3 regions of the Catenovulum adriaticum genome follow, and region 3 is predicted to be linked to each of the others. Evidence: predicted binding sites of a transcription regulator. Region 3 holds the regulator's gene; each other region holds the start of a gene.

Region 1 (7,585 bases), 900 kb from region 3:
TTTGCGCTTGTAAGGATACCGCTAATTCATCATTGTCTTCATCCGACGCTTGAATACAAACATCAAACGATTGAGCATCCCGAATCAAGCTTTGATATTTTTGCACATTTTGAGGTAAAGCAGAAAAACTCACGATAGGTGGATGGTTAATGCTGGGATCAGCTTGCAACCGAATTTGAATTTGGCCTGGCGCTTGTACTGCTGCATTCGCATCATCAATACAAACCGCAGTCAAAGTATCATTGTCAGCCAAACGACTGCGTTGTAATTTAATTTGAGCTGCTGCTTTTTGCTCAACAAAATAACGATTATTTTTGTGCAAAATCACTTTGCTTAAATCTTGCTGTTCATTCACGCATGTAGGCAATGTCAGGCTAATATGCGTGGCGTCAAAATCTAGCGGGTCAAGGTAAATCGCTTTATCTTGCGCGAAATCGCCTGAGTCCAACATATTGATTGAATTGGCGAGTAAGGTAAAGTTTAAAGCTTGAGTTTGACTGCTCATTTGCTGGTAGCTCATAGTGGCGCGAATTTGCACGCCTCCACTATATTGAGCAACGGGTAAACTAAAGGTTAAATCAGTTGAAGTGGATAAGTTCTGCCATGTATCACCACCATTTGTTGATACTTGGCCAGCAAAACTCGCATCATTTTTATTGCCTTGCGCTAATTGAATCTCAAATGTTAAATCACATTGCGCAAAATTACGTAACCGTCCATCATCAAATTCGCATATTTCAGGCAACTGGTTGCCGCTGAATATCAAATTTGGTTGCAAAACAGGCGCTATATTGCCACCACCTGAACCACCGTTATCAGTGTCTGCTGCTGAGTCTCCCGAGCCGCCGCAAGCACAAAGCGTAGCAAAAACAAAACTATAAAATAGGCAATTAATAAAACGACGCAAGCTGAGCTCCAAAATATAACCACAAATGGGAAAGTTTAGTTAATTATAAATCAAACTTAATGCCAGATCCGTGATTATCATTCGCTAATTTAAAATGTTAAACCAGCTTGCTATTTATTGAAGTAAATTAATTGTCGATTCTTTCTCTTCAAATTCCACATTTAAGTTAAGTGCTTGCTTTAAGTATTGCTTTGCTTCCGCTTGCCTTTCTAATTGTATTAGGGTGAAACCAATATGATACAAATTAGATGGATTGGCCGAATTAACCGTATAAGCTTCGCGTAACAATTCTAACCCTGATTGTAGTTTATTTTGCTTTACTAAAATCCATCCTTTAGTGTCTAAACTGTATGGATTTTTTGGTTCGACAGCTAAGGATTTATCAACGTTAACTAAAGCTTTCTCTAAATTGGAATTCAAATAGATATTAGCGAGATTATTTAAAATTGCCGCTCGCTGAAAGTCTGTGTTTTTAGATAAAATAAATTCATAATGTGATTTCGCTTTTTCACTTTTTTGATGTTCTACATAAAAATCAGCAATCAGTTTGTTTTTTATCAAATCATCTGGGGTTTGCTTCAATAAATCAAGCATGAAAGCTTCATATTTATCGTAGAACTCACGCGATTTAGCGAGTTGATATAACTTAACTAAAGCTTGTAAAAACTGCGGATCCTGAATAATCGCTTTTTTATAATACTCAAACGCCAGTTCTGTCTGTTGTAAAGAATTATTTAAATCACCCATTAATAATAAAACATTTGTATCATCATTTTTAGATTTATAAAGCTTTTCAATCAAAGTCTTAGCGCTATCAATTTGATTTGTGGCTAAATACAATTTGGCGAGCTCTAACTTTACAATGAGCACATCCGATTCAGCTGAAATAGCTCGCTTAAAGCTGGTCTCTGCCTGCTCAAAGTCTTCAGCCTGTACTTGTAAACGCGCAATTTCAAATAATTTTTGAGCCGACCCTAATGACAATCCAACCAGTACTCGTAATTGCTCTCTAGCCATAGTCAAATTCCCTTTAGCCACTAATACAAGTGCTTTATCAATTAAATATTGATAATTGAGGGGGGCTAATTTGTCTAAACTGTTAATTTCAGACAAAGCATCATCCCACTGCTTGGTTTTAATATAAAGTTTAACCAACAACTCTCTAGCATCAAGTCTAGACTTATCTGCAATCAAAACACTTTTTAATATATCGATAGCTTGTTCTATTTCGCCTAGGTTGGCTTTAATAACTGCGTTTAAAAACGCAACTTGATAATGTTCTGGATCGCGTTTAGATAGCTGTTCAATAATTTGATTTGCCGATTCAAGCTTACCACTAAGTCTAAGTAGACTAGCCTTGTTAAACAAAGCTGAAAAATGGTTACTTTGTTTACTCAATATATAATCTAAGGAATCATTCGCATCGGGGTAATTTTTTAATTTGATTAAAATTGCAGCTTTGAGCAACAGATAATCCAAGTCATTTGGCTTTATAAACAACAACTGCTCGGCTAAGTCTAAACTCAACTGAAAATTATTATTTTGAAGCATAAGTACCGCTTTTGCGTATAAATAAGGTTCTGAGTTTTTATCCAGCTCCATATCTAATTCAATTTTATTCAATGCATCAAGAGCTTGCTCGCTTTTACCTCTTGCCATGTAAAGCTTAGCAAACAACAATTTAATATCGTTATTGTCCGGATGCAGCCGACCTAACTCAGCTAGCCAATATTCTGCTTTGTGATATACAGCTTGCTGTAAATAAAGTTGAGCGAGTTGTAAAGATAAATCTAAGTGATTGATTATAATATGTTCATTTTCGGACAGAAGCTTCATTGCCGAAACGGGTTTATCCAATTTAATAAAAGTATTACTCAGTATTGCAATCGCATTAGGGTCAGTTGGATTTTCTTTAAGATAACTTTGAATTGCTCGACTTGCCGCTTCAAAATCCCCTTGGCTAAACGATACCACCCCATTTACAAGCTTTAATTCAGGTAATTCATCAAACTGCTCAGCTGGCAACAAAGATAATTTGTTTAATAGCTCAGATTCCATTTCACTGGCTTTATCCGATTGTTCTGTTTTATGTAACAAACTACTCATCAATAATAAAGCATTTGGGTCTTCTTCACTTTTATTGAGCAAATCTTCCAATACGGTACGAGCTTCGTCATATTGTTTAGATTTTATGAGAGCACTGATTAATGAACGCTGTAAAACACTGTCATCTTTACTTAGAGCAAGACCTTCTTTAAAAGCCTGTATTGCAGTCTCTGTACTCCCCTGCATTAACGCTAATCGTCCTTTTAAATGCCAAGTTGTTGGATTTTTTTCATCAACTAAAAAAGATTGCTCAACCAAACTTCTTGCGTCATTTAATCTTTTCCGTTTTAGCTGCAACGAAGCAAACCCATTTAGTACTTGAACATTTTCAGGGTATTTAAAACTTAACCTTTGATATAGCTCTGCAGCTTTTACATCCTGATTTAAGCTCACTAAAGCAGAAGCTTTAAGTCGTAAATATTCAAACTCGTTTGAATCAATCAACTGCCAGTTGTCGGCTAGGGTTAATACCTTTTGGTATTGGCGATCGAATATATATGCATAGGTCAGTGGTATTACGATTAGGTTAGGATCAGCTCCTAACTCCAAGCAATCTTTAAAAGTGTCTATTGCCTGATCATAATTATTAGTTTCAAGCAATAGTTTTGCATATAGCAACTTCGCAGATAAATTTTTAGAATTTCTTTGTAATTCGTTTTTTAAATGAATAAAAGCTATATCATATTTTTGCTGATTAAACGCAGCCAGAGCATCCTCGTAAGTTTTATTGTTGTCGTTTGAAAATGCGAATGGGGTAACTCCTAAACTGGCTAATAATACAAATATGGGTAAAGCTAAACGCATAATATCCCTGTCGCTAAAATTAAATTTGATTTAAGTTTGTTTATACGAAAAAAAAGGTGGCAATGCCACCTTTAAATTTAAGTTAATAAACTATAGGTAAAAACCTACAATTAAATTTAGTATTTAGTCTGCTTTCTATATTTTAACATAACACCAAATAAACCCGCTAAAAAGAGCAAAATACTAGCTGGTTCTGGCACAGGCACTGGCTTTCCTGAAGTCGTTGTTGAAGTTGTAATACCGGCAATTTTTATCGCGTCAGAAATACAATCATGTAAATATTCAAACGAAGCGTTATACGCACCTACTAACCAGTACTGACTGTTAACACCTGCAGTATCCGCACTAAAGTCATAATAAGAGTTCACGCTGACATTTTCAAAGGTCCAGATGTCAGAAGCAGAGCTGGCAACAGCATCCCAAGTTTCACCTGACAAGCTAGGTTCACTATCAAACGCAGCAACAGTTATATCACTATCAGGAAAAGCCCACCCTAAAGTAATACCACTTAAGTTCACATCTTTAGAGAAAGATAATAATATCATGTCGTAGTCAATGAAATTATCAATCGTGTGAGCATCTATATTTTGATTATATGCTAATAAACCATGGCTATTAGTATCTATACGTGCTGATTCAACTTGATTTGTCACATTCCAACCAGAAGAACACCAAAGACCGAACTGCAACCCAGAACAGTCATACTCTTCATCAGTATCAGCCCAAGCTGTTGCAGCTAAGTCAACCCCACCCTGAGAATCACTCCAGGTATTTCCAGTTGAGTTATTATTTAAGTTAGAATCTGTGTTTTTAAAATCCCAAGTTTGGTTCGCAGCAAATGATGCTCCGGAAAACAAGAGTGCAAAAACAGTTAAAATAATTTTATTCATAAGTCCTTCCCGACATTAGAATGGATTAAAACAGTGCATAGTTAAATACAAGCAAAATCAGGGCCAAAATAAATTTTTAATATAAAAACAAAAGCTTAAAATAAAAACTCAATAAACAACAGAATGAATTGTAAAGGATATTGACACTAAATAATCTGATAGACAGAACATGGATTGGGATAAATGAAACAATAACCTATTGTTAATAATTTATCAGACGAAATGCATTTTCCACTATCACCATTCATTATTTGGGGCATGTTTAAATTTTCATCATTATACCGTATCGCTGTTTGATAAAAAACTGCCTTTGTTGGATGTTTCGGCGAGACAATATTAAAAATTTGATTTGTGGCTTGTTTCTCAATCAGATAACAAATAGCACCAACAGCATCATCTAAATGCAGCATATTTGCAATCGCTTCAGAGTTTAATTTTTTCATATGCTTAACAAAACGAGCTGGGTGCCGATTTCCACCAAACAGACCACCTAATCTTACTACTAGATACTCGCCTTTAAATTCGCTTTGCAATAATTGTTCGGCAGATAATAAAATTTTAGCTTTTTCATTATGAGCGCAGGCATCTTCTTCACGCATCATTTGATTGTTATCAGGGTAAACACCGGTAGAGCTCGTCATGATTATTTTTTGTATGCCAGATGCATTTGCAGAATTAATAATTTGACGCCATTTAATTAAAAAGTCTTTTCCTTGTGTTGCTTGTCTGAACCCAGGCGGAATAGTAACAATAAGAATATCGGATTCAAATAAAGCTTGGCTTTGGGTGATATTAAACGTATCGCCCAATTTACAAACGTGAGCGTCTAAGCCCTGCAATCGAGTTTTTTCACACGCTTGCTCTGAACTATGACTGACCTTTACTTTATTTCCAGCTTGCTTAAGCGACAATGCAAGTGGTAAGCCTAACCAACCAGCACCCAACACAGAAATGTTAATCATGCTCTCCTAGTAAAATTACAAATCTAACAAGCATACCAAGTGTTTATATTTTTTTTAATTACCCAATCCTTTACTGTATTGGTAAAGGTTAGATAATGCTGGCTTTCAAGATGCATCTGAAAGGCTTGCTCATCTTTATAGGTTTCATATAAAAAGAAATGAGTAGGTGTCTCATGACTTTGGCTAACATCAAATTGCTGACAATCATCTTCTTGATGTAAAGAAGATTCCGCATGTTCTAATACTGCATCTAAAAAAGGCAGTAAATAAGCAGAATGAATTACAAACTCAACGGTCACTATATACATATTCTTTTTATTTCCATGGTTTACCAATATACCCTAGGTGATTTTTTGAATTAGGTATAACAGTAAATATTAAATATCACCCAATTTAAACATAGACGAGTTTGCTTGTTATAAGTTCAAAATGGCACAAGTTTAATCAAATACAATTGTTTTGTTACCATTTATAATAACGCGATTCTGAATATGGTTTCTAAGCCCTCTTGCTAAAGCCTGTTTTTCACACTCTCTCCCTTTTCTTACCATGTCGTCAACACTATCTCGGTGGCTAATGCGCATAATTTCCTGATCAATAATTGGGCCTGCATCTAAATCGCCAGTCACATAATGACACGTCGCCCCAATTAATTTAACGCCACGTTTGTGCGCCTGATGATAAGGTTTTGCACCCGCGAAAGAGGGTAAAAAACTATGGTGAATATTAATCACCTGCCCAGCAAATTCTTTGCAAAGTTCATCCGGAAAAATTTGCATAAAACGTGCTAACACTATGGTATTGGCTTCATACTCATATATTAGCTCTTTAACTTGCGCAAAGGCACCCGCTTTATCTTCTTTAGGAAAGGGCACATAGTGATAAGGAATACCATGCCACTGAACCATTTGTCGTAAATGTTCATGGTTGGCAATCACAGCAACAATATTACAATCGAGCTCACCACTGTGCCAGCGGTGCAATAAATCGGCTAAACAATGTGACTCCCGGCTCGCCATTAAAATAACATTTGGCTTGTGAGACGAATCAACAATATGCCAATTCATTTTAAACTGCTCGGCTACAGGCGAAAACTCTTGTTTAAATTGATCTAGCGTTAACGCAAATGACTCTGCCTCAATTTCATTGCGCATAAAAAACCAATTTTCCTGATTGTCTTTATGGTGATTTGCTTCAACGATAGAGGCTTGGTGATCAGCTAAAAACTGACTGACAGCTGAAACTATGCCAATTTGATCCGGACAATCAATGACTAAACGATAACTTTTCATTATTCAAATACCAAAAAATCTGCTTTTATTTAGACGAGATTATCAAAGTCTTAATAAATTTACTCGCCATTTTAGTTCTGAGTCTTATAATATGGGCAAATTTGCTAAAACAAACCTCTTAAAGGAAGGAAAATGAGCTTATCTAACGTACCTGCGGGTAAAAACTTACCAGAAGAAGTTAACGTAATCATTGAAATCCCAGCAAATGCTGACCCAATCAAATACGAAGTAGACAAAGACACTGGCACAGTATGGGTTGACCGTTTTATGTCAACACCAATGTTTTACCCTTGCAACTATGGTTTCGTAAATGACACTTTATCATTAGATGGCGACCCAGTTGACGTATTAGTACCAACCCCGCATCCATTAGTACCAGGTTCTGTGATTAAATGCCGCCCAGTTGGGGTATTAAAAATGAGTGACGAGTCTGGTGAAGATGCTAAAGTTTTTGCTGTACCTGTCAGCAAATTAACAAAAATTTATGATCACATCCAAGACGTGAATGACATTGATGAGTTGCTAAAAGCTCAAATCACTCACTTTTTTGAGCGTTACAAAGAGCTTGAAAAAGGCAAATGGGTAAAAGTAGAAGGCTGGGAAGATGTAGCAGCAGCTAAAAAA
Region 2 (7,585 bases), 1.3 Mb from region 3:
GATAACTGATATGAGTAGCGTTGATACATCCTATACTGATTCTTTACGGTGGGAACAAAATGAAGGCACCAAAGTGCCTGAAGACACAGGTAATAAAGCATTACAACAAGAAGACTTTTTTGCTTTGTTAACCACCCAATTAGCAGCTCAAGATCCAACCAATCCAACCAGCAATGATGAAATGATCTCGCAAATGACAAATTTCACCATGGCGGACGGTATTAGTGATTTAGGCAATAAGTTTGATACTTTTACTAGTCAGTTTTCGGAATTCCTAGAAAATTCGTCATCGAGTCAAACTTCTAATAATGCATTGCAAGCCTCTTCAATGGTAGGACAGACAGTACTGGTTGAAAGCAACGAAGTTCCGCTATTTCAGTTTGATGAAGAAAATTATGGCATGTCTGGTCAATTAATGATGGAAAACGGCATGAATGATATTCGAGTTGAGGTTACAGATAGCAGCGGTAAAGTGGTTAATACCATTGAGGTTGGTGCGGTTTCAGAAGGGCCAGCAGGTTTTTATTGGGATGGTTTAGATGCCGACGGTAATCAAATGCCATCTGGTTTATATACGTTAAATGCAACGGGTATAAACCCGAGTAGTGGCGAGCGAAATGACATTAAAGTAGGTGCTTACTCTAGTGTAAATAGCGTTAGCTTTGGTAGTGGTAATAAACTTTCATTGAACTTATCTGGTTTAGGTAGTTTTTCGATGGATGATATTCTTGAAGTCGCATCTTAAGCGGCAGTAACTTAAAGAGGTGAAAACTTATGTCTTTTAACATTGCGCTTAGTGGTATTTCGGTTTCGCAAAAAGATTTAAATACAACCGCAAATAACATTGCAAACTCAAATACAACCGGCTTCAAGGGCTCGAGAGCTGAATTTGCTGATGTATATGCCAGTAGTGTATTTGGCGGCGGTAAAACAAAAGTGGGTGATGGCGGTTTAACGGCGGTCGTTGCTCAGCAATTTAGCCAGGGTAGCTTAAAATTTACAACTAACTCGCTAGATTTGGCAATTACTGGTAATGGTTTTTTTGCCACTACGCCAGAGTTAACTTCACGTGATAACACTTTTACTCGAGCTGGTAATTTTAAATTGAATGAAGATAATTTTGTGGTGACTAACCAAGGTAATTATTTACAGGTTTATCCAGTTAATGAAGATGGTACATCACAAGGGGTTTCTTTAAGCACCACAGATGCATTACGAATACCTGACTCAGCAGGTGTGCCGATTGAAACCAGTGAAGTAGAGATGACATTTAACGTAGATTCTACTTCAACTCCGCTGGACCCAGCATTATTTAATCCAAATGATAATTCAACTTATCATGCATCTTCATCTGTGACGGTTTATGACTCTTTAGGTGAGAGCCATATTCAAACCACTTATTATGTTAAAGATGAAGCGGGGGCAGCTGCTGCGCCACCAATTAATCGCTGGCATGTTTTTATGTCAATTGACGCAGATGATAATGGTAATCCTATCCCGGTTGATTTAAATGGCACCGCGACAGGGGCGACAGATCCGGATGCGGGTGGAACAGTGACTGCAGCACCGACAGGTTATGGTGCAGGTGATGGCGATTTTGTCGGTGTACCTATAGTGTTTGATAATCAAGGGATAGTTCAGTCGGTTAATGGGTATTTCCCAGGGGTTGATGCTGAACCTTTCATTCAAACTCAAGAATTGGGCCCAAATGCGGGTCAAGCAGGTGTTTTAACCAACGGGGCAAATCCAGCGCAGCAGATTACTTTAGATTTTCAAGATCCGACTCAATTTGCCTCTGCGTTTGAAGTGACCTCGCTTGAGCAAGACGGCGCAACCGTCGGGCGATTAACCGGTGTGAGTATTGGCGATGATGGTTTAGTTTCAGCGAATTATTCTAACGGCACAGTTGATTTTTTAGGTCGGGTAGCATTGGTGCGATTTGCCAATGAGCAAGGTTTGCAGCAAATTGGTAACACCAGTTGGAAAGAGACGATTTCATCGGGGCAAGCTTTAGCCGGTGAAGCCAATACAGGTACTTTTGGTAGTGTTGTTTCATCTGCACTTGAGCAATCAAATGTGGATATTACCCAAGAATTAGTTGATTTGATAACTGCTCAAAAATCATTTCAAGCTAACTCAAGAGCTTTAGATGTGAACTCACAATTACAACAAAATATTTTGCAGATTCGATAATAACTTTATCGAATCTGACAGTTCAACACCAGTCAACTCAAAGCCACATTTACTGTGGCTTTTTTATTTTTATTTAGCATCCTTCAGCTGGCAGTTAATTTTAGCTAGACGATTATCGTCAATAAACTGGCTAGCCTTTTCTTCCCTAAAAGCTAAGTTTATATCTTAAGTAATTTCAATAACTTAATTTAAATATTCTATTATTTGTTAAATTGGTATGCCGTTTGCTTTATCTATTGTACGTCAAATAATCAACGGCAGTCGATATGGATAAAATGTTATATATTGCAGCGAGCGGAGCAAAGCAAAATCTGCTCAATGTTTCTATGCAAGCCAACAATTTAGCCAATGTAAAAACCATAGGTTTTAAAGCTGATATGGCACAGGCCCGAAGCATGCAAGCTTTTGGTGAAGGTTTACCAACTCGAGTATTTTCAATGACCGAAAGGCCAGCGCAAAATATGGCTGGTGGAACTTTAATTACAACCGGACGAGATTTGGATATTGCAATTCAAGGAGATGGTTGGATGGCTGTTCAGGATAACCAAGGGGACGAAGCTTATACCCGCGCTGGTAATTTGCAAATAACCCCTGAAGGCATGCTGACTACAGCGCGAGGCAACCCTGTATTAGGGGAAGGCGGCCCTATTATTTTGCCTGTACCAGTTGATAAGGTAGAAATAGGTTTAGATGGCTCCATAGTGGTGAGGCCTCAAGGCGCACCCGCTAATTTTTTAGAAGACGTGGACCGAATTAAGCTGATTAAACCAGACGATGATTTTCAGTTAGATAAGAAAAATGATGGTTTATTTCGCCCAAAAGACCAGCAAGAATTTGAATTATGTGGATTTTGTGATGCATCGCCAGACGTTAAAATTGTTAAAGGCGCATTAGAGTCCAGTAATGTAAATGCGGTTAGTGCCATGGTTGATATGGTTTCGCTGCAACGTCAATTTGAAATGCAAACTAAGATGATGAAACAAGCGGAAACGATAGATCAGCAGTCAGACGCTTTAATGCGAGTTTTTTAATTGAGCTAATGCTCAGGAGGTTATTATGCACTCAGCTCTCTGGATTAGTAAAACCGGACTTGATGCAACCCAAACTGATATTTCGGTTATTTCTAATAATTTAGCCAATGCCAGTACGATTGGTTTTAAAAAAAGCCGAGCTATTTTTGAAGATTTATTATATCAAAACATAAATCAGCCAGGTGGTCGTTCTTCACAAGATACTGAATTGCCTAATGGGTTAATGTTGGGGGCAGGTTCTAAAGTAGTAGCGACTCAAAAAAACTTTAGTCAAGGCAATATGCAAACTACTGAAAACTCGCTCGATATGATGATTCAAGGTAAAGGTTTTTTCGAGGTTTTACAGCCTGACGGCACCATAGCTTATACCCGAAATGGCCAGTTTACTTTAGATGAAGAAGGTCAAATGGTGACATCAGGTGCGGGTTTTTTATTACAACCTAATATTGTTGTGCCTGAAAACGCACAGTCTATAACGGTGTCACAAGATGGAGAAGTTTCAGTTACCTTGCCGGGCGAAGCTGATAATGCAGTTATCGGCCAGTTAACGGTGTCTGATTTTATTAATCCATCAGGCTTACAACCTATGGGTCAAAATTTATATAAAGAAACAGCGGTTAGTGGAGCTCCAGTTCAAGGGGTTCCCGGTGTTGATGGCTTAGGTTTAACCATTCAAGGTGCATTGGAAACGTCAAATGTCAACGTCACTGAAGAATTGGTTAATTTAATAGAGAGCCAACGTGCATTTGAAATGAATTCAAAAGTCATTTCATCGGTTGACCAAATGTTAGGCCAAGCGGTTCAGCAACTATAATTTTAAATGTTTGGAGCAAAATCATGAAACCAATATATGTCATGCAATCTTTTGTATTGGTCTGTGCAGGGTTATTAACTGGCTGTGCCTCTACGCCGATGGAGCAACCAGAACCGGATGATCCTATGTATGCACCTATTGAGGCTGCTCCAACTATGACTCAAGTTGTGCCTAATGGCTCTTTGTTTAGCACTGTCGCTAACAATAATATTTACTCAGACAGCAAAGCCAGACGTCTTGGCGACATTATTACTGTCATGTTGGAAGAAAATACATCTGCTTCTAAAAACGCTAAAGCGGAATACGGTAAAGAGAATGATATCAGCATGGCGCCTTTTACCGCTTTTGGGAAAAACGTTACCTTTAAAGGTAACCCAATTGATTTAGGTTTAAGCAGCGAAACAGAATTTAAAGGCGATTCAAAAGCTGATCAAAGCAATAGCCTTAACGGTGAAATATCTGTACATGTGACGCGTATTTTACCGAATGGCAATTTGGTTGTTCGAGGTGAGAAATGGCTCACGTTAAATACAGGTAAAGAATATATTCGGTTAACCGGAACATTACGGCCTGAAGATGTGAGCAGTAGTAATACAGTTGCCAGTAATCGAATTGCGAATGCAAGAATTGAATATAGCGGAACAGGTTCGTTTGCAGATGCCAATAAGCAAGGTTGGTTATCGAGTTTCTTTTATTCCACTTGGTGGCCATTTTAAGAGGCGGGATGACGATGAAATCTCTATATAAAAAAATGCTTTGGTTAGCCAGTTTAAGTTTATTAATAGTAAGCAATCAAGCAATAGCACAACGCATAAAAGATTTAGCCAGTATCCAAGGTATTAGAAATAACCAATTAGTGGGCTATGGCCTAGTGGTTGGTTTACCTGGCACGGGCGAGCAAAGTCCTTTTACAGAACAAAGCTTTAAAACCATGCTTAATAATTTTGGTATTAGCATGCCATCTGATGTTAAACCCAAAATTAAAAATGTGGCTGCAGTTGCGGTTAGCGCAACATTACCACCTTTTACCAAACCAGGCCAAACCATAGATGTTACCGTGTCTTCTATCGGCAGTGCCGGTAGTTTAAATGGCGGTACGTTATTACAAACCTTCTTAAAGGGGATCGATGGCCAAGTTTATGCTGTCGCACAAGGTAGCTTAGTGGTTGGTGGTTTTGGCATACAAGGTGGAGATGGCTCGCGTGTATTAGTTAATACGCCAACCGTTGGTCGTATTGCTAATGGCGCTTTGGTTGAACGAGAGGTAAAAACGGCTTTAGGCAATGGCGACCATTTGGTTTATAACCTGCACCGGCCTGATTTTACCACCGCCAAGCGAATGGCTGATGTGATAAATCAATTAGTAGGGCCAAATACAGCCACAGCGGTTGATGCAACCTCAGTACAAGTGATGGCACCGCGTGATATTGGTCAACGTGTTTCTTATATCTCAACCTTAGAAAATTTACAGTTTAATCCGGCCGATGCGCCCGCAAAAGTCATTGTTAATTCTCGTACAGGCACCATAGTGATAGGTCAAGATGTGCGTTTAGCGCCAACCGCAATTACTCACGGCGGTTTAACGGTAACCATTGCTGAAAACCAGCAAGTGAATCAACCTAACGCCTTTGGCGACGGTGAAACTGTGGTCACAACTCAATCTGTGATTGATGTTGCCCAGGACGATACTCGGATGTTTGTACTGGATACGGGGGCTAGTTTAGATGAATTGGTTCGCGCTATGAACGAAATAGGCGCAGCGCCAGGAGATTTAATGGCCATTTTAGAAGCCTTAAAAGAAGCAGGTGCTTTGCAAGGCGAGTTAGTGATTATTTAGGGTTTGCAATGGACAAATTAGAGCAATCACAACTATATAACGACTTTTCTGGCTTAGATGAGCTACGTCAAGGCGGGCTTAAAAACGATAAGCAAGCGCTGCGCAAAGCCGCCGAGCATTTTGAATCTATTTTTATGAAGATGATGCTCAAAAGCATGCGTCAGGCTGAAGAGGTTTTAGCCGATAAAGATAGCCCTTTTAATAGCCAAACCACAAAATTTTATCGAGATATGCATGATGACCAAATGGCGATGGATTTATCTCAAACAGGTGCCTTAGGTTTGGCTGATTTAATTGTGCAACAACTCGATCCTAATCCTGACAATTTTCAAAGTGCGCAAAGCTTAAGGCCGGATGCCGGTTTACAGCAAGCATTACACAGCCCTAAATATGCTCAGCAATTGCGTCAAACAGATAGCGAGTTTGATAAGTCGTTAGATGACTCAATGCAGATGGCTAATTTAGTTCAGGCTGAGCAATTAGCGCGTTATCAGCATCTTCAACCCAATCAACCGCTTGCAAATGAGCCAATTCAGCAAGCTAGTGCGATTAATTCGAACAAGCTATTAAGTTTTGAATCAAAGCAAGATTTTGTTGATAAATTGATGCCGATTGCTGAAAAAGTAGCGCACAAAATTGGTATAGAGCCTCAAGCTATGATAGCTCAAGCTGCGCTAGAGACAGGCTGGGGGCAAAAAATGATCCAAAATTCAGATGGCAGTAATGCATTGAATTTTTTTGGTATTAAAGCGGATAATCGTTGGCAAGGTGATAAGGCCTACGTTAATACGCTTGAACACCGAAATGGGGTAGCAGTTCAGGAAAAAGCTCATTTTAGATCTTATGATAACGTTCATCAGGCACTAGATGACTATACCCAATTTATTCAAACTAACCCTAGATATAGCGAAGCTGTCTCCGTTGCTAACGATTCTAATGCTTACTTTACCGAGCTGCAAAACGCAGGGTATGCAACCGATCCTAATTATGCGTCAAAAATACAAGCCATATTAAAAGATTCCGTTTTTAAATCATCATCTGTGCTAAAGTTTTAAGATAACGAGCCGATATTTAAATACAGCTTAAAAGTATGACTGTGGCTATACTTTTATCGTGTTTAGGGTCATATTTTATTCAAGCTTTAGCACATTAAATTTGTATTAATCATCTAAATCGACTCACATTTGAGTTATTTAATTTTAGGTACGACCTATGAGTTCTCTATTACAGATTGGTAGTTCATCGTTATTAGGTAATCAAAACCAGTTAGCGACAACCAGTAATAACATCGCAAATTTAAATACCCCAGGCTACTCGCGTCAACGCACTGAGTATTCGAGCTATGTTGAGTGGGGGGTTGGTCGCCCACAAGTGACTCGATTATTTGATCAGTTTGCGATTGATCAATTCCGACGAGATACCTCTGAACATTCACGTTTAAAAGCTTTGTCAGATAATACCGCGGTGTTAGATACCTTATTTTCTGATGACTCAACCAGTATCGCCAAAGGGTTAGACAGCATTTTTTCACGCTTACACGAAGCTAGTGATGATCCAACTTCATTAACGCCAAGGCAACTTGTAATATCAGACTCACAAGCTTTAGTCGACAGAATGCAAAGTTTATCTGATCGTGTTCTAGAGCAAGAAAACGTTATCAACGATGAGCTAAAATTGCAGTTAAATGAAACCAATTCATTGATAAAGTCA
Region 3 (7,585 bases):
TAACCCAACATACAATTACCAGCAAAGCACAAGTGAATGCCCAAGGTAATAAATTAAAGGTTTCTGGAAAAGGATTAAAAGGCAACCTAAACACTAAAGAATTTGAATTAACTCAACATGTTCAGGCGACTTATCTTGTTAAATAAACAGCTCGTACTAGGCCTAATTGCCCTACATTTTAATAGCTTTGCCCTTGAATCAGATTTTAAGGAAAATATTGTTATTGATGCGCAAAATCAACAATTAGATATAAAAACTAATACCTTAACCTTTAGTGGCAAAGTGGAAGTGTCACAAGGTTCTTTATTGATGCAATCATCCAAATTGCAAGTTTTGAAAGGCCTAAACCCTGAACAAGATCAAGATATATTGATTGCAACTGGTAGCCCTGCGCACTATCAACAAGAGCTTGAAAACGGCGCGGTACTAACAGCCAAAGCAAATCAAATTCATTACCGAGTAGACGATCGAATATTAACCTTAACGGGTAACGCACAAATTGCACAGCAAGGTAGCCAAGTGAGTGGTGATAAAATTGAATATAATTTAACACTCCAAAAATTAGTGGCTTCATCCGAACAAACTAGTGGTAACCGAGTCAGAACCGTACTAACTCCAAAAAGTGATGATTAATGGCACAGTTAATTGCAAATAATTTGGCAAAAGCGTATAAAAAAAAGCAAGTCGTAAAAAATGTTTCTTTGTCTGTCGATTCTGGCAGCATTGTTGGCTTACTAGGGCCAAATGGGGCCGGTAAAACAACCACATTTTATATGATTGTTGGCTTGGTCGAAAATGACCAAGGCGAAGTATTAATAGACGATACCAATATCACCTATTACCCAATGCATGAACGTGCACGCTCAGGCGTTGGTTACTTGCCACAAGAATCATCTATTTTTAAAAAATTAACGGTTACCCAAAATATTTTTTCCATATTAGAAATGCGAAAAGATATAAACCAGCAGCAAAAGAAAGATAAACTAGAAGAGTTACTAGAAGAGTTTCATATTACCCATATCCGAGATAGTGAAGGTATGTCTTTATCCGGTGGTGAAAGGCGTAGAGTTGAAATAGCCAGAGCATTAGCCGCAGATCCACAGTTTATTTTATTAGATGAACCTTTTGCAGGGGTTGATCCTATTTCTGTAATTGATATAAAACGCATAATTACTCATTTAAAAGAAAGAGGCTTAGGCGTTTTAATTACCGATCATAATGTGAGAGAAACTTTGGATGTCTGCGAAAAAGCGTATATAGTGAGTCAAGGGCAACTTATTGCATCGGGCAGCCCAGAACAAGTGCTAAGCAACCAGCAAGTCCGAGATGTATATTTAGGCGAGCAGTTTAAATTATAATGAAGCAATCAATTCAGTTAAAATTTGGTCAGCATTTAACCATGACTCCTCAATTGCAGCAGGCGATTCGTCTACTGCAACTGTCATCGTTAGACCTACAACAAGAAATTCAAGAAGCGCTTGATGGCAATCCGCTTTTAGAAACGGATGAACCACAGGACGACTTCGAATCGCTTGAAGAATATAACCAGACCAAAAAACAAAAAGAAGATCAAAACCGCAAAGAAAATAACAACCAAGAAAACGGCGAACAAGATGAATATTCGGTTCGTGATAGTCATGATGAAATGACTAATCAGGATATTCCCGATCAACTACCAACTGATAGCACATGGGACGACCATTTCACTCAAGGCAGTAGCAGTAATTCAAGTTCAAGCAACTACAGCTCAGATGAAGATACCGTTTACCAAGGCGAAACCATAGACTCGATCCGAGATCACCTTTTATGGCAAATGGATTTAACCCCCTTTTCTCCACTCGATCGTGGCATCGCCATAGCCATCATTGATGCAATTGATGATTCAGGCTACCTGACTGTCAGCGCAGAAGATATTTTAGAAAGCTTAGGCAATGAAGAAGTAGAGTTAGATGAGGTAGAGTGCGTACTTAAACGCATTCAAGTATTTGACCCGATAGGTGTCGCATCTCGAACCACACAAGAGTGCTTATTAATTCAATTAAACCAATTCGCTGACGACACACCATGGCTAAATGAAGCTAAGTTAGTCATCAAAAATTACATTGCCCTACTAGGCAACCGTGATTATCGAACGTTATTAAGAAAAGCCAAGCTAAAAGAAGATGACTTAAAACAAATCATGAAGCTGATACAATCGTTAAACCCAAGACCGGGTAATAGCGTTGTCGCAGAAGAGGCTCAATACATTGTGCCTGACGTCTCAGTTAAAAAGATAAAAAATAAATGGATTGTAGAGCTAAATCCAGAAAGTGTGCCTAAACTTAGGTTAAACGCAGAATATGCAGCTATGTCAAAAACAGCTCGTAATACGGCCGATAGCCAGTTTATTCGCTCACATATGCAAGAAGCCAAATGGTTTATAAAAAGTTTAGAAAGCCGAAATGAGACTTTACTTAAAGTTGCGCGTTGTATTGTAAAACAACAACAAGATTTTTTTGAACATGGCGAAGAAGCCATGAAACCTATGGTGCTGAATGATGTTGCCGAAGAAGTAGAAATGCACGAATCAACTATTTCACGAGTAACAACGCAAAAATACTTACATACTCCAGCCGGTATTTTTGAATTGAAGTATTTCTTCTCAAGCCATGTCAGCACTGAAAACGGTGGGGAGTGTTCATCGACCGCGATTAGGGCACTTATCAAAAAACTTGTTTCTGCTGAAAACCCAGCAAAGCCGTTAAGTGATAGCAAGATAGCTGAATTGCTAGCCGACCAAGGTATAAAAGTGGCTCGTAGAACCATTGCTAAATACCGAGAGTCGCTATCTATTCCGCCATCTAATCAACGAAAAAGCCTATTGTAGGCTGTAAACCAGAAGGAAAAGTCTATGCAAATCAATTTAACTGGTCATCATGTCGATATCACAACTGCATTACGTGATTATGTCGATACCAAGTTTGCCAAGCTAGAACGCCATTTTGATCATATCAACAATGTGCATGTTATCCTGAATGTTGAGAAGCTAAGCCAGACTGCTGAAGCAACCTTACACTTATCAGGCGGAGAAGTATTCGCCAATGCCGAGCATACCGATATGTATGCTGCAATTGATTCCCTTATCAATAAACTTGATAGACAAGTCATTAAACACAAAGAGAAAATGAAGCATCATTAATGGATATTCAATCTTTTTTAAGCTTGGACTGCACTGCTAGTGCAGTCCCTGTAACCAGTAAAAAACGAGTACTAGAACTCATCAGTCAAATTGCGGCTAAGCAACTCACCGCAGTTCCAGAACAAGAAATTTTAGATGCGCTTATGCAACGTGAACGGTTAGGCAGCACAGGTATAGGTAATGGCATTGCCCTACCCCATGGCCGATTAGCTCATTCAGATCAAACGGTTGCGGTATTAATAACAGCAGAAACTGCAATTAGCTACGATGCAATTGATAACCAACCAGTGAATGTATTTTTTGCCTTACTAGTACCTGAAGCAGAATGTAAAGCGCATTTAAAATCCCTTGCGGCTGTCGCAGAAAAACTTTCTGACAAAGCGATTTTAAAAAAAATCAGAACAGCACAAACCAACCAAGAGCTATATCAAGCTATTACGGAATAAGCATAATGCAACAGCTTGTCATATTATCCGGCCGTTCAGGCTCAGGAAAATCGACCGCGCTAGACCAACTAGAAGACGCTGGTTTTTATTGTATTGATAATATCCCAATACAATTATTGCCATTTTTACCTGAAGCATTAAAAGGTAAATATACACATGTTGCACTTAACCTAGATATCAGAAACTTATCAGACTGGCAGCATGATTTAGCTCAAATTATTGCTCAACTTAAAGCATCCAGTGATATTATTGTTGTTTACATGGATGCCAGCGACAGAACTTTGCTTAAACGCTATTCTGAAACTAGACGAATGCACCCTTTATCTATCACTCAAGCCAGTTTAAGTTTGGATGAAGCCATAAAAGAAGAAGGTGAGCTGTTAAGCCCAATTAGAGAAATAAGCGACCTTTTTATCGATAGTAGCGAACTTAGCATCCATGATTTAAATAAAATAATTACGAACAAAGTATTAAATAAAAAAGCAGGCCATTTAAAATTGGTTTTTCAATCTTTTGGCTTTAAATATGGTATTCCTACTGACGCTGATTATGTGTTTGACGCCCGCTTTTTACCTAATCCTCATTGGGATGAATCGCTCAGGCCCATGACCGGCTTAGATAAACCCGTCCAAGCATTTTTAAAAAATCATGATGAAGTCAAAGGCTTTATCAACAAAATCACTGACTGTATTGAATCTTGGCTACCTATGCTAGAACAAAATAATCGCAGCTATGTGACTGTAGCCATAGGCTGTACTGGCGGCAAGCATAGATCTGTCTATATTGCTGAAGAACTGGGCTGGTATTTTGCCGCATCACAATCAGACGTTTCTATTGTGCATCGTGAGCAATCTAAACACTAAATAAGAAAAACCATATGAACCAAGCCTCTAAAACGCTTTTTATTAAAAATAAATTAGGTTTACACGCTCGAGCTGCCACTCAGCTAGTGCAACTGGCTCAAACTTACCAAAGCAAAATTGAAATTACCTGCGAAGGTAAAACGGCTAGCGCCAACAGCGTGATGGGATTGTTATTATTATCTGGCGCAACAGGCTGTGAAATTCAAGTGCAATGTGAAGGCGAAGATGCAGCGGCAGCGCTTGATGCGGTCGAAAATTTAATAAACGCCAGATTTAATGAAGGCGAATAATAGACAACCTTAACCCGAGTTAAGGTTATCTAAGCATTTCTTATATAGCCATTTTTTAACACTTTAGGTAGACTATAGACAAAGCATTTGAAATCGCCATAGAACAAACATTCCTCTCTTAACCTGCACCGGGAGCATAACAAGAAAAATGCCAGAAGCCTACGAGCATAGCTTATCTAATCAAACATTACTTGAATTAACCGCGGCGTTAAATCGCGGAATGTTTGTTCATGTTCGTAATGCGCTGCATAATATGCCGGCGGTTGATGTTGCCTTTATTTTAGAGTCAACGCCTGTAAAAACCCGTTTTGCATTTTGGCAATTAATTGATTCAGAGTTTCACGGTGAAATACTAGAAGAACTCAGTGAAGATGTAAGAACCAGCATTGTTCGTCAAATGATGCCAGAAGCGGTTGCAGAAGCAACCGAAGGCATGGACACGGATGACCTAGCACAAGTACTCCGAAGCTTACCTGATGAACTCTACCAAGAAGTACTAAATTCACTTGATCATCAAGATAGACACAGAGCAGAAGCCGCCCTAGCCTACGAAGAATTTACTGCGGGCTCGGTAATGAATACAGATACGGTAACGATCAGACCAGACGTAACCGTAGAAGTTGTACTGCGTTATTTAAGAATGCGTGCGGAGTTGCCTAAAAATACCGACAGTTTATATGTGGTTGATCAAGATGATATTTTAATTGGTGAAGTTAGCTTAAACCAGCTTGTCACATCTAGACCTGATTTATTAATTGCCCAATTAATGAATACAGAAGTTAACCCAATTGCTGCCACTATGCCTGAAACTGAAGCTGCACAGCAATTTGAACGTTACAACTGGGTTTCAGCTGCAGTCGTCGATGAGCAAAATCATTTATTAGGCCGGATCACCATTGATGATATGGTCGATATTATTCGTGAAGATGCTGAGCACTCTATGATGAGCATGGCGGGTCTCGATGATGAAGAAGATACCTTCGCGCCCGTAGTGCAAAGTACTAAAAAGCGTTCAATTTGGTTAGGCGTTAATCTATTAACTGCGTTGTTGGCTGCCACTGTTTCTAATTTTTTCGAAGATATTTTAAGTCAACTTGCCGTATTAGCTATTTTAAATACCATAGTGCCAAGCATGGGTGGGGTAGCTGGTAATCAAACGTTAACACTAGTCATTAGAGCAATGGCCCTGGGCCAAGTATTACCAACAAATACCAGAAGTCTATTACTAAAAGAGCTTACCATCGGTTTTTTAAACGGGATCATTTGGGCTGTACTTATTGCTGGTATTGTTGGCGTTTGGAAACAAGATATCACGCTTGCGGCGGTTATCGCGTTTGCAATGCTAATGAACATGCTTGCCGCTGGTATTGCGGGCGTAACAATCCCGCTATTATTAAAGAAATTTAATATAGACCCTGCATTGGCTGGCAGTGTCATCTTAACCACAGTAACTGATATTATTGGTATTTTTGCCTTTTTAGGCAGTGCAGCTTTATTGCTTAGCTAGCTGGTAGGAGCGCTTTATTGACTATAACCCGCCATGCTTAGCTTAAATGGCGGTTAGTTAAACCAGACTCATATTTTTAACCGCTGAGACTAATTTTGTTGGGTTAAATGGCTTAACCAGAAAACCTTTTGCTCCCAACTGCATCGCCTGTTTTACATTATCTACAGTAGAATGGGCCGAAATAATTGTCACTTTAGCCTCTTTATCTTGATCAAGAATAGTTTTAAAAATATCTAAACCATTATCCTCACCCAATTCAATGTCTAAAAAAATAAAGTGAGGTTGGTCAACTTCGTATTTAAATAGTGCATCTCTAGCACTACTTGCTTCGATAAAGTGATTAAAGCCTAGCTCAACCAGCATATTTCTTAAAAAATCTCTCATAATCCGAGAGTCATCTACAATGAGTACTTTTTCAGGTCTAATTGAGCGTTTTTTATTTGAAATCATTTTACAATCGTTATTTGCATTAAAATAGCGGGCGATTAGTTGCCCGCAACCTGCATTTCTTCAACTAACACAGAGCCACATTGAATGCTACCTTTAGTATCAATATCATCACCGACTGCAACAATGTTTTTAAACATCTCAGTTAATTTTCCTGCAATCGTAATCTCACTAACTGGATATTGAATAATACCATTTTCAACCCAAAAGCCAGCTGCACCTCTTGAATAATCACCGGTAACAACATTAACCCCTTGCCCCATCATTTCGGTAACCAACAAACCCGTTCCTAGTTTTTTCAGCATGGCTGCAAAATCGCCACCGCCCGAACTAATTAACCAGTTATGAATACCGCCAGCATGGCCGGTAGCCGTTAAATTCATTTTACGAGCCGCGTATGATGTTAGTAACCACGTATTGAGCGTGCCGTTTTCAACAATATTGCGCTTATGTGTTGCGACGCCTTCTGAATCAAACGCTCGGCTTGATAAGCCTTGTTTGATAAAAGGGTCTTCAACAATATTAAGCCACTCTGGAAATACTTGGGTATCGAGCGCATCTAATAAAAAAGAAGCTTTACGATATAAATTACCGCCACTAATACCACTAATAAAGTGACCAAACAAACTACTGGCAATTTCGCTATTAAACAAAACAGGTACTTTTGCAGTTGCCGCTTTTCGAGGATTCAAACGTGCTAACACTTCTTTTGCTGCCGCTTTACCTACCTGCTCAGGTGAATCTAAGTGATCAAATACCCTAGACAATGTATACGCATAATCGCGCTGCATATCTTCACCATCTCGGCCAATCAAAGCACAACTTAAGTTATGCCGAGAGCTTGGATAAGCTGC

The links. The regulator sigma-54, encoded in region 3, starts transcription at its own class of promoters, with help from an activator protein. The targets are predictions, from matches to a motif close to GTTGGCACGNNNNTNGNNT.
Region 1: the regulator sigma-54 is predicted to act here: its motif matches at 4,757-4,775, upstream of xdp1 (exosortase-dependent surface protein XDP1).
Region 2: the regulator sigma-54 is predicted to act here: its motif matches at 2,405-2,423, upstream of flgF (flagellar basal-body rod protein FlgF).

Annotation. Positions count from the first base shown of each region.
Region 1 covers NZ_CP109965.1:2,657,585-2,665,169, forward strand. Annotated here, with positions in the region: gene OLW01_RS11610 (glycoside hydrolase family 30 protein) at 1-907, opposite strand, end outside; gene prsT (XrtA/PEP-CTERM system TPR-repeat protein PrsT) at 1,022-3,817, opposite strand; gene xdp1 (exosortase-dependent surface protein XDP1) at 3,934-4,707, opposite strand; gene OLW01_RS11625 (NAD-dependent epimerase/dehydratase family protein) at 4,854-5,669, opposite strand; gene OLW01_RS11630 (putative quinol monooxygenase) at 5,693-5,977, opposite strand; gene purU (formyltetrahydrofolate deformylase) at 6,110-6,964, opposite strand; gene ppa (inorganic diphosphatase) at 7,094-7,585, shown strand, end outside.
Region 2 covers NZ_CP109965.1:2,205,263-2,212,847, reverse strand. Annotated here, with positions in the region: gene OLW01_RS09585 (flagellar hook assembly protein FlgD) at 11-745, shown strand; gene flgE (flagellar hook protein FlgE) at 775-2,193, shown strand; gene flgF (flagellar basal-body rod protein FlgF) at 2,460-3,224, shown strand; gene flgG (flagellar basal-body rod protein FlgG) at 3,250-4,038, shown strand; gene flgH (flagellar basal body L-ring protein FlgH) at 4,062-4,754, shown strand; gene OLW01_RS09560 (flagellar basal body P-ring protein FlgI) at 4,790-5,875, shown strand; gene flgJ (flagellar assembly peptidoglycan hydrolase FlgJ) at 5,884-6,930, shown strand; gene flgK (flagellar hook-associated protein FlgK) at 7,088-7,585, shown strand, end outside.
Region 3 covers NZ_CP109965.1:356,712-364,296, reverse strand. Annotated here, with positions in the region: gene lptC (LPS export ABC transporter periplasmic protein LptC) at 1-146, shown strand, start outside; gene lptA (lipopolysaccharide transport periplasmic protein LptA) at 136-633, shown strand; gene lptB (LPS export ABC transporter ATP-binding protein) at 633-1,358, shown strand; gene OLW01_RS01520 (RNA polymerase factor sigma-54) at 1,358-2,866, shown strand; gene hpf (ribosome hibernation promoting factor) at 2,891-3,178, shown strand; gene ptsN (PTS IIA-like nitrogen regulatory protein PtsN) at 3,178-3,624, shown strand; gene rapZ (RNase adapter RapZ) at 3,630-4,487, shown strand; gene OLW01_RS01500 (HPr family phosphocarrier protein) at 4,502-4,777, shown strand; gene mgtE (magnesium transporter) at 4,926-6,284, shown strand; gene OLW01_RS01490 (response regulator) at 6,342-6,734, opposite strand; gene pmbA (metalloprotease PmbA) at 6,770-7,585, opposite strand, start outside.